2 regions of the Bradyrhizobium sp. BRP56 genome follow, and region 2 is predicted to be linked to the other one. Evidence: riboswitches for the same ligand, from Rfam matches in the RefSeq annotation. Region 2 holds a riboswitch; the other holds the start of a gene.
What was found. Region 2 has a riboswitch for glycine ahead of gcvT (glycine cleavage system aminomethyltransferase GcvT). Riboswitches for the same ligand answer to the same signal wherever they lie in the genome.

Region 1: it holds a riboswitch for glycine, as region 2 does, so the genes downstream of both, I6F38_RS10805 (D-amino acid dehydrogenase) here and gcvT (glycine cleavage system aminomethyltransferase GcvT) in region 2, are expected to answer to the same signal.

What each region holds. Positions count from the first base shown of each region.
Region 1 is NZ_JADYVV010000011.1:135,062-142,580, forward strand. It holds gene I6F38_RS10800 (M20/M25/M40 family metallo-hydrolase) at 83-1,213, shown strand; glycine riboswitch at 1,305-1,411, shown strand; glycine riboswitch at 1,415-1,529, shown strand; gene I6F38_RS10805 (D-amino acid dehydrogenase) at 1,595-2,953, shown strand; gene I6F38_RS10810 (ABC transporter permease) at 3,114-4,055, shown strand; gene I6F38_RS10815 (ABC transporter permease) at 4,059-4,946, shown strand; gene I6F38_RS10820 (ABC transporter ATP-binding protein) at 5,088-6,737, shown strand; gene I6F38_RS10825 (M81 family metallopeptidase) at 6,959-7,519, shown strand, end outside.
Region 2 is NZ_JADYVV010000101.1:7,818-15,336, reverse strand. It holds gene I6F38_RS40540 (hypothetical protein) at 1-420, shown strand, start outside; gene I6F38_RS40535 (thioesterase family protein) at 456-887, opposite strand; gene gcvP (aminomethyl-transferring glycine dehydrogenase) at 1,069-3,942, opposite strand; gene gcvH (glycine cleavage system protein GcvH) at 3,965-4,330, opposite strand; gene gcvT (glycine cleavage system aminomethyltransferase GcvT) at 4,351-5,496, opposite strand; glycine riboswitch at 5,638-5,726, opposite strand; gene alaS (alanine--tRNA ligase) at 5,929-7,519, shown strand, end outside.

The DNA of each region.
Region 1 (7,519 bases), on a different contig from region 2:
TTGGCTTTACAAAATCGTCGGCTGAGATTTTCGTAACGCGCGCGCGATGCCGGCGCCGTCAGAACAACAAGAGAGAACAACGATGAACCCCGCCAATCTCCCCTTTGATTCCGAAACGATGCTGCAGGGCCTGCGCAGCTGGGTGGAATGCGAAAGCCCGACCTGGGACGCCGCCGCGGTCGAACGCATGCTCGATCTCGCCGCCCGCGAGATGGCGATCATGGGTGCGACGATCGAGCGCATCGCCGGACGCCAGGGCTTCGCGGGCTGCGTCCGCGCCCGTTTTCCCCATCCGAAACAAGGCCAGCCCGGCATCCTGATCGCCGGCCATCTGGACACCGTTCACCCCGTCGGCACCATCGAGAAGCTGAAGTGGCGGCGCGAAGGCAACAAGTGCTTCGGGCCGGGCATCTTCGACATGAAGGGCGGCAACTACCTGTCGATCGAGGCGATCAGGCAATTGGCGCGCGCCTCCTTTACGACTCCGCTGCCGATCACCGTGCTGTTCACCCCCGACGAAGAGGTCGGCACGCCGTCGACGCGCGACATCATCGAGGCGGAAGCCGCGCGCAACAAATATGTGCTGGTGCCGGAGCCCGGCCGTCCGAACAACGGCGTCGTCACCGGCCGCTACGCGATCGCGCGCTTCAATCTGGAAGCCACCGGCAAGCCCAGCCATGCCGGCGCAACGCTGTCTTCCGGCCGCTCCGCGATCCGCGAGATGGCGCGACAGATCATCGCCATCGACGGCATGACCACCGAGGACTGCACCTTCTCGGTCGGCATCGTGCATGGCGGCCAGTGGGTCAATTGCGTCGCGACGACCTGCACCGGCGAAGCGCTGAGCATGGCCAAGCGCCAGGCCGATCTCGACCGCGGCGTCGAGCGCATGCTGGCACTGTCGGGCACCGCCAACGACGTGACCTTCAAGGTGACGCGCGGCGTCACCCGCCCGGTGTGGGAGCCCGATGCGGGCACCATGGCGCTCTATGAAAAGGCAAAAGGCCTTGCGGCAGCGATAGGTCTCGATCTGCCGCACGGCAGCGCCGGCGGCGGCTCGGACGGCAACTTCACCGGCGCGATGGGCATCCCCACGCTCGACGGCCTCGGCGTTCGCGGCGCCGATGCACATACGCTCAACGAACATATCGAGGTCGACAGCCTCGCCGAACGCGGCCGCCTGATGGCGGCACTGCTGGCGACGCTGGACTGACATCGATTGCACTGCACAACACGTTGGCACTGCCGGATCGAAATTTAGCCTTGTCCATTTTTAAGGCTTCGCCTACGGTCCGGCCGTCCAACGCGACGATGCGGGAGAGATCGAAGCGACAACATTCGTGTTGTTGCCTTCGGCGCCGACGGAGCAACCGCCCCGGAAACTCTCAGGCAAAAGGACTGTATCGTCAGGACGATCTGGAGAGAGACGAACATGGCCGCACATCAAGGGCCATGACGTCCACCGAAGGGGATAGTTCGCATCCGGCCCCGGCCCGATGCGGATCAAGCTCTCAGGTACCGTGACAGATGGGGCGCCGATGCCGGTTTCACCGGTGGTTCGGCGACTCTAACCCACGGGAGCCTGACGACTACCATGCCACACATCGCGATCATCGGCGCCGGCATCACCGGCGTAACGACGGCCTATGCCCTGCTTGAACGAGGCTACAAGGTGACTGTCCTCGACAGGCATCGCTACGCCGCGATGGAAACCTCGTTCGCCAATGGCGGACAACTCTCCGCCAGCAATGCCGAGGTGTGGAACAGCGCCGCGACCATCCTCAAGGGGCTGCGCTGGATGCTGAGAAGCGACGCGCCGCTGCTGATGAACCCGAAGCCGAGCTGGCACAAATATTCCTGGATCGGCGAGTTCATAGGCCACATCACGCGCTATCGCGGCAACACCATCGAGACCACGAAGCTCGCCATCGAAGCGCGCAAGCATCTGTACTCGATCGCAGAGCGCGAGAACATCGCCTTCGATCTCGAGCGCCGCGGCATCCTGCACGTCTATCACGACAGGGCCGGCTTCGAAGCCGGCCTCAAGGTCAACACGTTGCTGCAGCAAGGCGGGCTCGACCGCCGGCCGGTGACCCCGGACGAGATCCGCGTCATCGAACCCGCGCTGCAGACAACCTGCTATGGCGGCTTCTTCACGCCGTCGGACGCGACCGGCGATATTCACAAATTCACGCGTGGGCTTGCCGACGCCTGCATCCGCCGTGGCGCGAGCTTCATCCATGAAGCCGACGTCGACACGATCGCACACGGCGATGACGGCTTCCGCATCGGCTGGAACGAAGCTGCTTCACATGATGCTGCGGTCGCGACGCGACAGCAGCTACAGGCGGACGGGATCGCGATTTGCGCCGGCGTGGCGAGCCGCCACTTCGCCAGCCTGCTCAACGACCGCGTCAATGTCTATCCGGTGAAGGGCTATTCGATCACGGTGCAGCTCGATGCGCCGCAAAGCCGGAATGCCGCCCCAACCGTCAGCCTGCTCGATGAAGCCGCGAAGATCGTCACCAGCCGGCTCGGCGCCGACCGCTTCCGCGTCGCCGGCACTGCCGAGTTCAACGGCTTCAACCGCGACATTCGCGCCGATCGCATTCAACCGCTGGTGGACTGGGTGCGGCATCATTTCCCGGAGATCGATACGTCGAAAGTCGTGCCATGGGCGGGCTTGCGCCCGATGATGCCGAACATGATGCCGGTGGTTCGCGCCGGACGGATTCCGGGCGTGTTCTACAATACGGGCCACGGTCATCTCGGCTGGACGCTGTCGGCCGCGACGGCGCAGATGGTGGCCCAGGCGATCGACGATTGGCGCGACCTCGATACGCCGCCGATGGCGCCGTCGTTCGGTGCCGGGCTCGACGTGCCTGCCAACGCGCGCAAAGCTGAAATCAATCCACCTTCCAGTGGACTGCTTCGAACTTCACCGGAGGAATAATCGCGGCCAACAGGACTGATTAGCTGCACCGCAAAATCCGCAGCACCGATGGCATGGGACTTGCTCAAGTTCTACCGTGAGTCTGCTACCATCTGTGCTACGGTCTGGTGTGCAACGGTCCCGCTGGGGACTTCATCGACCACAACCCAACGGATCAAATTTGCTCGGATATCTGCTTCGCCGCATCCTCGCCGCCATTCCCGTGATGGGCGTGGTGGCTCTGTTCGTGTTCCTGTTGCTGCGGCTGACGCCGGGCGACCCGGCCGCCATCCTCGCCGGCGACAATGCGACGCCTGAACAGCTCGAACGCATTCGGACCTCGCTTGGTCTGAACGAGCCGATCTACATCCAGTTCTACACCTGGATCGCCAAGCTGCTGCACGGCGACCTCGGCGTCTCCCTGATCTCGAACAAGCCGATCCTCGAAATGATCGTCCCGCGCCTCGAGCCCTCGATCTCGGTCGCGCTGGCCACCATCATCCTCTCGATCCTGGTGGCGGTGCCGCTCGGCGTGATCGCGGCGTGGAAGCACGGCACCTGGATCGACCGCTTCGTGATGGGACTTTCCGTGCTCGGCTTCTCGGTGCCGGTGTTCGTGATCGGCTATGTGCTGATCCAGATCTTTGCGATTGATCTGCGCTGGGTTCCGGTACAGGGCTTCAAGAGCATCTCGGCCGGGTTCGGTCCATTCTTCCAGCGCCTCATCCTGCCGACCTGCACGCTCTCCTTCATCTATGTCGCGCTGATCGCACGCATGACGCGGGCCTCGATGCTCGATGTGCTCGGCGAGGATTACGTGCGCACGGCGCGGGCCAAGGGCATCGGCGAGACCGGCGTGCTGCTGCGCCATGCGCTGCGCAACGCCGCCGTGCCGGTCATCACGGTGATCGGTTCCGGCTTCGCGCTGCTGATCTCCGGCGTCGTCGTCACCGAAAGCGTGTTCAACCTGCCCGGCATCGGCCGCCTCACCGTCGATGCGGTGCTGGCGCGCGACTATCCGGTGATCCAGGCGATGATCCTGTTGACGTCGGGTATCTACGTCGCGGTCAATCTGTTGATCGACCTCGCCTACACCCTGCTCGATCCTCGTATCCGGTACTGAGCAATGGCGATCGAAACCCTTCCCGAATCCTCGCTTCCCGTCACCCGGCCGTTCCGCGTCAAGTTCGGCTTCCTGACGTCGACGCCGATCATCGCGATTGCGACGATCAGCCTCGCCCTCATCATCCTGATGGCGATCTTCGCGCCGCTGCTTGCGCCGCATGATCCTCTGCTGCTGACGCCGTCACAGCGGCTGAAGCCGTCGAGCGCGCAATATCTGCTCGGCACCGACGCCTATGGCCGCGACCTGTTGTCGCGCATCATCTACGGCGCACGGATCTCGCTGGTGATCGGGCTCGGCGCCGCCGTCTGCTCGATCGCCATCGGCCTTCTGATCGGCCTCGTCGCCGGCTTCTTCCGCTGGGTCGATGCGGTGCTGATGCGCGTGATGGACGGCTTGATGGCGATCCCCGCCATCCTGCTCGCGATCGCCGTGGTGTCGCTGTCGGGGGCCAGCATCTGGACCGTGATGGTCGCGATCACCATCCCCGAGATCCCGCGCGTGGCGCGGCTGGTGCGCTCGGTGGTGCTGACCGCACGCGAGGAGCCTTATGTCGAGGCCGCGATCTCGCTCGGCAGCAGCCTGCCGAAGATCATGTGGCGGCATTTGATGCCGAACACCATCGCGCCGCTGATCGTGCAAGGCACCTATGTCTGCGCGTCCGCGATCCTGACCGAGGCGATCCTGTCGTTCCTCGGCGCCGGCATCTCGCCGGAAACGCCGACCTGGGGCAACATCATGGCCGAGGGCCGCGCCTATTTCCAGGTCAAGCCGTCGCTGATCTTCTGGCCGGGGCTGCTGCTCTCGATCGCCATTCTCAGCGTCAACCTGATCGGCGACGCCGCGCGCGACGCGCTCGATCCCCGCATGAAGCAGCGTGAGGGCAAGTGATGGCTTCAGCTCTTCTGAAGCCGTCATTCCGGGGCGATGCGAAGCATCGAACCCGGAATCTCGAGATTCCGGGTCTGGTGCTGGCGCACCATCCCGGAATGACAGTGGGTAAATTCCTTCGCAGCGCCAAGAGACCCTGACATGACCAACGTCGTCCTCGACATCAGCAATCTCGTCGTCGGCCTCGGCCGCAAGGCGGATGCGCATCGCATCATCGACGACCTCTCGCTACAGGTACGTGAAGGCGAGACGCTGTGCCTGGTCGGCGAAAGCGGCTCGGGCAAGTCGGTGACCTCGCTCACCGTGATGGGCCTGCAGCAGAAGGGCACGCTGGTGCCGTCCGGCGGCAGCGTCAAACTGGTCGGCGAGGAACTGCTCACCGCCAGCGACCGGCGGCTGCGGCAACTCCGCGCCACGCGGATGGCGATGATCTTCCAGGAGCCGATGACCGCGCTCAATCCCGTGGTGCCGGTCGGCCGCCAGATCGACGAGGTGCTGCGCGCCCACACAGATCTCGATGCCCGCGCACGGCGCCAGAAGATTTTGGCGATGATGGAGCATGTGCGGCTGCCGGACGTGGAGCGCATCTTCTCCTCCTACCCGCACCGCCTCTCGGGCGGTCAGCGCCAGCGCATCATGATCGCGATGGCGCTGGTGCTGGAGCCGAAGCTCCTGATCGCGGACGAGCCGACCACCGCGCTCGACGTCACCACCCAAAAGCAGATCCTCACCTTGATCCGCGACCTGCAACGTGATCACGGCACCGCGGTTCTGTTCATCACCCACGACATGGGCGTGGTGGCCGAGATCGCCGACCGCGTCGCGGTGATGCGACACGGCCGCCTTGTCGAAACCGGCCCGCTGCAGGATGTGCTGCGCAATCCGAAGATGGAGTACACCCGCAACCTCTTGTCCTCGGTGCCGAGCCTGGTGCCGCGCGCGCCGCGCCCGGAGACGACCGAGCCCGTGGTGCTGGAAGCCAACGAGCTCAGCAAGGTCTACCGGGAGCGGTCGCTGTACGGCAAAGCCCGCGAGGTCGCCGCCGCCAGCAACGTCACGCTCACTCTGCGCAAGGGCCGCACGCTCGGCATCGTCGGCGAAAGCGGTTCCGGCAAGTCGACGGTCGCGCGCTGCATCGTGCGCCTGATCGATCCGACCTCGGGCGGGGTACGCCTCGCCGGCCGCGAGATTTCCGACCTGTCGCGCCGGCTGTTGCAACCGCATCGCCAGAAGATCCAGATCATCTTCCAGGATCCCTACCGCTCGCTCAATCCGCGCGTCACCGTCGGCGAGAGCATCGCGGAAGGCCCGGTCAATTACGGCATGCCGCGCAAGGATGCGCTGGCGCGGGCGCGCGAGCTGCTCGAGCTCGTCCATTTGCCGCCCGACGCGATCTCGCGATATCCGCACCAGTTCTCCGGCGGCCAACGCCAGCGCATCGCGATCGCGCGCGCGCTGGCGCTCGATCCCGACGTGCTCGTCGCGGACGAAGCGGTATCCGCACTTGACGTCTCGGTGCAGGCGCAGGTGCTGGATCTGCTTGACGAGATCCAGCGCCGGCTTGGGATCGCGTTGCTGTTCATCACGCATGATTTGCGCGTCGCCGCACAAATCTGCGACGACGTCGCCGTGATGCAGCATGGCCGCGTCGTGGAACAGGGACCGGCCGCCGAGGTGCTGACCAATCCGCAGCAAGCCTATACCCGCGCGCTGCTCGATGCGGCGCCCGGGCGCGGCTGGGACTTCGCCAACTTCCGCCCCGTTGCGGAAGGCATTGTGGCGACGGCCTAGGTCTTTCGCCTCAAGCCTTTCCGCCCACAGGGCATGCAAATCCGCTGGTGCTCCCCGGCTTGCGCTGGGCGCGACGACACGCTTAACGTCGCGCGCTAGAGCGCGGCCCTGAAGGTGACGCCGGTCTTCCCCGGAGATCACGCTCCAACCAACGAGATGAGATCATGACGCGCGTCGTCCTGATCGCATCATGATCGAAGAAACGTATCGAGACCGACTTGATGACCCGCATTGCCGTTGGCGGTTTCCTGCACGAGACCAATACCTTCGCACCGACGAAGGCAACCTATGACGATTTCGTGCATGGCGGCGGCTGGCCGTCGATGACGCATGGCGCCGACGTGCTCAAGGTCATGCGCAAGATCAATGTCGGCCTCGCCGGCTTTGTCGAGGCGGCGGAAGCCAATGGCTGGGAGCTGGTGCCGACGATCTTCGCCGCGGCGAGCCCGTCGGCGCATGTCAGCAAGGATGCGTTCGAGCGGATCGTGACGGAAATGGTCGACGGTATCGCCGCGGCCGGACCGATCGATGCCGTCTATCTCGACCTGCACGGCGCCATGGTCACCGAGCATTATGACGACGGTGAAGGCGAAACCCTGGCCCGCGTGCGCAAGGCGATCGGCAACGACCTGCCGCTGGTGGCGAGCCTCGATCTGCATGCGAACGTCTCGCCAAAGATGATCGAGCATGCCGATGCGCTGATTGCCTACCGCACCTATCCGCATGTCGACATGGCCGAAACCGGCCGCGCCTGCGCCCGGCATCTGGCGCTGATGCTCAAG
Region 2 (7,519 bases):
GCGTTGCTCGAGGAGCTACCCGGGCAAGACACCGGCCTCGGCGCGTCCGAACTGCGGATGCTGGATCTCGTCGCCGACGGCGAGACAAGCCCACAGGTCCTTTCAAGCGAGCTGAACCGGGAACGCGGCGTGTTCGATTTTCAGGAAGCGGAGCTGATCCTGGACCGGCTCGCCTATTGTCCATCACCGGTCCTGAGCGGATTTCCCTCCGAGATCGAGGCGGCCGACGATTTGAAGGCCCGACGAGAACGACTCTTGCACAGTCGGCTGTCGCTCACCGATTTCGGCCAGGAAGTGTCGGATCGCGAGCTCGACTTCAGCCAGTACAACACGATCCATCGCTGGTGGGGCGGCACCGAATTGACCAATGAGCGGCTGTGGCGCTGGGACGCCGAGAGCCGAGCCTTGGTCGCTCCGTAGGTTTTGATCGACACCGTGCCGCCGGCAGGGCCGCGTTACGCCAGCGCCTTTTCGCGGCTCGCGATCAGTGCCCGCAAATCCTCGGTCACGGCGACCGACTGATGCGTCTTCTGGTCGGTCGCGACCCAGATGATCTCGCCGGTGGCGCGCAGGTCATCGGAGCCCTTGGCGAAGATCGCGAGCGCAAGATTGATCGAGGAGCGGCCGATCTTGGCGACCCGCACGCAGACCTCGATGTCCTCGTCGAACCGGATCGGCGCCTTGTACTCGACGACCGATTTCACAGTGTGGAAGTCGATGCCGGTCCGCGCCACCTCGCCGAGATAGTCGTAGCCGAGCGCGCGGAAATATTCGGTGATGGCGGTGTCGAAATAGGTCAGGTAGTGGGCGTTGAACACCACGGCCTGCGCGTCGACCTCCGAATAGCGGACGCGGAACGGGAAATGGAACCAGAATTCCTCGCGCATGTTTCCTCCTGCCGCGGGCGGCCCTCGCTATCGTTCGTTCCGCGGTTAGCAGGGACGTTACGATCGCTGGACCGTAGGATGGGTAGAGCGCAGCGAAACCCATCGTTCACGGAGCGTGATCAGCAGTGATGGGTTTCGCTGCGCTCTACCCATCCTACAACAATGGCTACGAGAAGGGCGCTTACTCCGCCGCCTGCGCGTAGTCCTCGACCGGCGGGCACGAGCACACCAGATTGCGGTCGCCATAGACGTTGTCGACGCGGCCGACCGGGCTCCAGTATTTGTCCGAGCGCGACACGCCGGCCGGGAAGCAGCCCTCGGCGCGGGTGTAGGCCCGGTTCCAGACATCGTCGGCGATGTCGTGCACGGTATGCGGCGCGTGGCGCAGCGGCGAGGCCTCGACCTTCCAGCGGCCCTTCTCGATCTCCGCGATCTCGTCCCGGATCGCGATCATGGCGTCGCAGAACCGGTCGATCTCGAACTTCGATTCCGATTCCGTCGGTTCGATCATCAGCGTGCCCGCCACCGGGAAGCTCATGGTCGGCGCGTGGAATCCGTAGTCGATCAGGCGTTTGGCGATGTCGTCCACGGTGACGCCGCTGGTCGTCTTCAGCGGCCGCGGATCGACGATGCACTCATGCGCAACGCGGCCGCGCTCGTTGCGGTACAGCACCGGGAAGTGCGGCTGCAGCCGTGCGGCGATGTAGTTGGCATTGAGGATCGCGATCTCGGTCGCCCGCGTCAGGCCTTCGCCCCCCATCATCAGGATGTAGATGTAGGAGATGGTCAGGATCGACGCCGAGCCGAACGGCGCGGCCGACACCGGGCCGATCGCATGCGCCGTCGCTCCGTCGGTTGCGGGATGGCCCGGCAGATAAGGCGCAAGATGCGCCTTCACGCCGATCGGGCCCATGCCGGGGCCGCCGCCGCCATGCGGGATGCAGAAGGTCTTGTGCAAATTGAGATGGCTGACATCGGCGCCGTAATCGCCGGGCCGCGAGAGGCCGACCTGCGCGTTCATGTTGGCGCCGTCGAGATAGACCTGGCCGCCATGCGCGTGCACGATGTCGCAGATCTCGCGGATATGCTCCTCGAACACGCCGTGGGTCGACGGATAGGTGATCATGACCGCGGCAAGGTTGGCGGAGTGCTTCTCGGCCTTGGCGCGGAGATCGTTGACGTCGACGTCGCCGCGCGCATCGCACGCCACAACCACGACCTCCATGCCGACCATCGCGGCCGAGGCCGGATTGGTGCCGTGCGCGGAGGAGGGGATCAGGCACACCTTGCGGTGCGGCTCGCCGCGCGCGAGATGGTAGCCTCGGATCGCCAGCAATCCGGCATATTCGCCCTGCGCGCCGGAGTTCGGCTGCAGCGAGACCGCGTCATAGCCGGTGATGTCGCACAGCCACTGCTCCAGCCGCTTGAACAGCGCGTGATAGCCCTTGGCCTGATCCGCAGGCGCGAACGGATGCAGATTGCCGAACGCCGGCCAGGTCAGCGGGATCATCTCGGTGGTGGCGTTGAGCTTCATCGTGCAGGAGCCGAGCGGGATCATCGCGCGGTCGAGCGCGAGGTCACGATCGCTGAGCTTGCGCATGTAGCGCAGCAGCTCGGTCTCGGAACGATGCGTGTTGAACACCGGATGGCTGAGGAAGGCGCTGGTGCGCCGCAGCTCCTTCGGCAGCGCCTCGTGCGCGCCGGCCTCGATCTCGGCATAGCTGAGCTTGCCGCCGAACACGCGCCACACCGCCTCGACCGTCTCCGGCGTCGAGGTCTCGTCGAGCGCGATGCCGAGCGTGGTCGCGCCGATGCGCAGATTGATCCGCTCCGCCTGCGCGCGGCTGACGAGCTCGATCCGCCTGCTACCTGCCTCGACGGTCACGGTATCGAAGAACGCTTCGCTGGTCGGCGCAAAGCCGAGCTTGCGCAGGCCGGCCGCGAGCACGGTGGCGCGGCGATGCACGCTGCGTGCGATATGGGTCAGGCCCTCGGGACCGTGATAGACCGCATACATCGAGGCGATCACGGCGAGCAGCACCTGCGCGGTGCAGATGTTCGAGGTCGCCTTCTCGCGGCGGATATGCTGCTCGCGGGTCTGCAGCGCGAGGCGATAGGCGGGCTGCCCACGCGAATCCACCGAAAGGCCGACGATGCGGCCGGGCAGCGAGCGCTTCAGCGTGTCGCGCACCGCCATATAGGCGGCGTGCGGTCCGCCGTACCCCATCGGCACGCCGAACCGCTGCGCCGAACCGATCGCGATGTCGGCGCCGAGCTCCCCGGGCGAGGCGAGCAGCGTCAGCGACAGCAGGTCCGCCGCGACGATCGCAAGCGCGCCCTTGGCGCGCAGCGACGCGATGGCAGGCTTGAGGTCGCGAACCGCGCCCGATGTGCCCGGATATTGCAGCAGCGCGCCGAGTACGTCGGCGTTGTCGAGCTCGGTCAGGGGATCGCCGACCACCAGCGCCCAGCCCAGCGGCGCGGCGCGCGTGCGCATTACCGCCAGCGTCTGCGGATGCACCTCCTTGTCGACGAAGAACACCTTCGCCTTGACCTGCGAGTGGCGCTCGGCGAGCGCCATCGCTTCCGCCGCTGCCGTCGCCTCGTCAAGCAGCGAGGCGTTGGCGACGTCGAGCCCGGTCAGATCGCAGATCATGGTCTGGAAGTTGAACAGCGCCTCGAGCCGGCCCTGGCTGATCTCCGGCTGGTACGGCGTATAGGCGGTGTACCAGGCCGGGTTCTCCAGAATGTTGCGCTGGATCACGGCGGGCAGGATGGTGCCGGAATAGCCCTGGCCGATCAGCGAGGTGAACACCTGGTTCTGCGCGGCGAGCTCGCCCATATGCGCGAGCGCCTCGGTCTCGCTCAGCGCCCGGCCGAGATCGAGCGGCGCCTTCTGCCGGATCGACGCCGGCAGCGTCTCGTTCATCAGCGCCTGCAGGCTCGCGGCGCCGACCGTCTCCAGCATCGCGTTGACGTCGCGCGGCGACGGTCCGATGTGGCGGCGGACGAAATCGGTGGCGGCTTCATTGATCGGCTTGAAGGGCGCGTTCATGGGCTGATCCTCGGGTGATCCTTTAGGCGGTGTGCGCGGCGTAGGCGGCCTCGTCCATCAGGCCGCCGAGCTCGCCCTTGTCGGCAATCTTCAGCTTGAAGAACCAGGCCTTGCCGCCGGCGTCGGAATTGACCAGCGCCGGCTCGGCGGCGAGCGCGTCGTTGACCTCGACCACCTCGCCTGAGATCGGCGCGTAAACGTCGGAGGCGGCCTTGACGGATTCCACGACAGCGGCGGCCTCGGCCTTCTTCAGGCTGCGGCCGATCTTGGGCAGTTCGACGAACACGACGTCGCCGAGTTGCGACTGCGCATAGTCGGTGATGCCGATCGTGGCGACGTCGCCCTCGATGCGGAGCCATTCGTGGTCGGACGTGTACAGCGTCGTCATGGGGATCGATCCTTTGGCGTTCAGCGTTTGTAGGTATTGGGGACGAAGGGCGTAGCGGCGACCTTGAGCGGCAGCCGCTGGCCGCGCACTTCGGCGAAAACGGTGGTGCCGACGGCGGAAAGGGCCGTGGGCAGGTAGCCCATCGCAACCGGCGCATTGAGGCTCGGGCCGAAGCCGCCCGAGGTCACCTTGCCGATCTGCTCGGTCGAGCCGGCATCGGCGAACAGCGCGGCGCCTTCGCGCACCGGTGCGCGGCCGTCGGGCTTCAGGCCGACCCGTCGGCGCGCGGCGCCATCTGCGAATTGAGCGAGAATTTTGTCGGCGCCGGGGAAGCCGCCGGCGCGGGCGCCGTCGCTGCGGCGAACCTTCTGCACCGACCATTCCAGCGCGCCTTCGACCGGCGTCGTCGTGGTGTCGATGTCGTGGCCATAGAGGCACAGCCCGGCTTCGAGCCGCAGGCTGTCGCGCGCGCCGAGCCCGATCGGCAACACGTCGGGATTGTCGAGCAGCGCGGTGACCAGGGCTTCCACCTTGTCCGCGGGCACGGAAATCTCAAAGCCGTCCTCGCCGGTATAGCCGGAGCGCGAGACGAAGCAGTCGACGTCGCTGACGCGGCGCGGACCGGCGTCCATGAATTTCATCGAACCGACATCTGCACAAAGTTTCGCCAGCGCCGATTCGGCTTTCGGGCCCTGCAGCGCGACCAGCGCGCGGTCGGCCAGCGACACGATCTCGCAGGCGTCGGAGAGATTCGCACGCAGATGCGCCTCGTCCTCGGCCTTGCAGGCGGCGTTGACCACCAGGAACAGGTGATCGCCAAAATTCGCCACCATCAGGTCGTCGAGCAGGCCACCGTCATTGTTGGTGAATTGCGCGTAGCGCTGCCGTCCCGGCGCGATGCCGACGATGTCCTGCGGCACCAGTTTTTCCAGCGCGAGCGCGGCATCCGCGACCTTGCCGGATTTGGCCCTCAGCGCGAGCTGGCCCATGTGCGACACATCGAACAGGCCGGCTTCCTTGCGGGTGTGCAGGTGCTCCTTCAGCACGCCGGCCGCGTATTGCACCGGCATGTCGTAGCCGGCGAACGGCACCATCTTGGCGCCGCGCGCCAGGTGCAGCGCGTGCAGCGGGGTCTGTTTCAGCGGGGAGGTTTCGCGCGCAAGCATCACAGGGCCCTCGCGGTTCCCGCCGGGGACCTATTTCCCCTTGAGAAACCTGCAGAAAGCCCCATCTGTCGCTGTGCCTGAGAGTATTATCCCGTCGGCGGACGCATCGGGGCGAACCCCAGCGTCTCTTTCCAGATGTCAGACGTCACGCGGTCCTTTTGCCTGAGAGTTTCCGGGGCGGTTGCTCCTTCGGCGCCGGCGGTAAGGCCGGTCTCTCCCGACGTGACTAGGTATAGGTAGGTAGAAAACACGGCGCCACCAAGACTGTCAACGCAGCTGCAGCAACTATCCAATGGGCTTTGTGCTGCCGCGGCAAGCCCATGATCCGCCTGCACAGTTTCTGGACACCGCAGCTGGCAATGTCTAAAAGCGTTCGGCCGGAAAATGACGCCTTTTTGCGGCTGGCCGGCCCCTTTTTCCGATTGGATGAACATGAGCAGCGTCAACGACATCAGGTCGACATTTCTGAACTACTTCAAGGCGAACGGGCACGAGATCGTGGCCTCGTCGCCGCTGGTGCCGCGCAACGACCCGACCTTGATGTTCAACAATGCCGGCATGGTGCAGTTCAAGAACGTCTTCACCGGGATCGAGAAGCGTCCCTATCAGCGTGCCACCACGGCGCAGAAATGCGTGCGCGCCGGCGGCAAGCACAACGACCTCGACAATGTCGGCTACACCGCGCGCCATCTCACCTTCTTCGAGATGCTCGGCAACTTCTCGTTCGGCGATTACTTCAAGGAGCGCGCGATCGAGCTCGCCTGGAATCTGATCACCAAGGATTTCGGGCTGAAGAAGGACAAGCTGCTGGTCACCGTCTACCACACCGACGACGAGGCGGCCGGCTACTGGAAAAAGATCGCGGGCTTCTCGGACGACCGCATCATCCGCATCCCGACCTCGGACAATTTCTGGGCGATGGGCGATACCGGCCCGTGCGGGCCGTGCTCCGAAATCTTTATCGATCGCGGCGAGCACATCTGGGGCGGTCCGCCGGGCACGCCTGAGGAGGACGGCGACCGCTTCCTGGAGTTCTGGAACCTGGTGTTCATGCAGTACGAGCAGGTGACGAAGGAGGAGCGCGTGGCGCTGCCGCGTCCCTCGATCGATACCGGCATGGGCCTGGAGCGCATGGCGTCGATCTTGCAGGGCGTCGAAAGCGTGTTCGAGAGCGACCTGTTCCGCAACCTGATCGATGCGGCATCGTCGGCGCTCGGCCATGGGCCGAACGCGCAGAACGTGGCGTCGTACCGGGTGATCGCGGACCATCTGCGTTCGTCGGCTTTCCTGATCGCCGACGGCGTGCTGCCGTCGAACGAGGGCCGCGGCTATGTGCTGCGCCGGATCATGCGCCGCGCGATGCGCCATGCGCAGCTTCTGGGCGCGAGCGAGCCGCTGATGCATCGGCTGGTCTGGGCGCTGGTCCGCGAGATGGGCCAGGCTTATCCGGACTTGGTGCGCGCCGAGAAGCTGATCGAGGAGACGCTGCGGCTGGAAGAGACGCGGTTCCGCAAGACCCTGGTGCGCGGATTGTCGCTGCTCGACGAGAAGAGCGCCGGCCTCAAGAAGGGCGACATGTTCGATGGCGACACCGCCTTCACCCTGTACGACACCTTTGGTTTCCCGCTGGACCTGACCCAGGACGCGTTGAAGTCGCGCGGCATCAGCGTCGACCAGGCGGCGTTCACCGACGCGATGGAGCGCCAGCGCATCAAGGCGCGTGCGTCCTGGGCAGGTTCGGGCGAGGCGGCGAGCGAGGCGATCTGGTTCCCGCTGCGCGAGAAGCTCGGCGCGACCGAATTCCTCGGCTACGAGACCGAGAGCGCGGAAGGCGCGGTGACGGCGCTGATCAAGGACGGCGCCGAGGTCGAGAGCCTGAAGGCCGGCGAGAGCGGCGCGATCGTGCTGAACCAGACCCCGTTCTACGGCGAGTCCGGCGGCCAGGTCGGCGACACTGGCGTGCTGACCGGGGAGGGCGTCAAGTTCCGCGTCACCGACACGCAGAAGAAGGCCGGCGATCTGT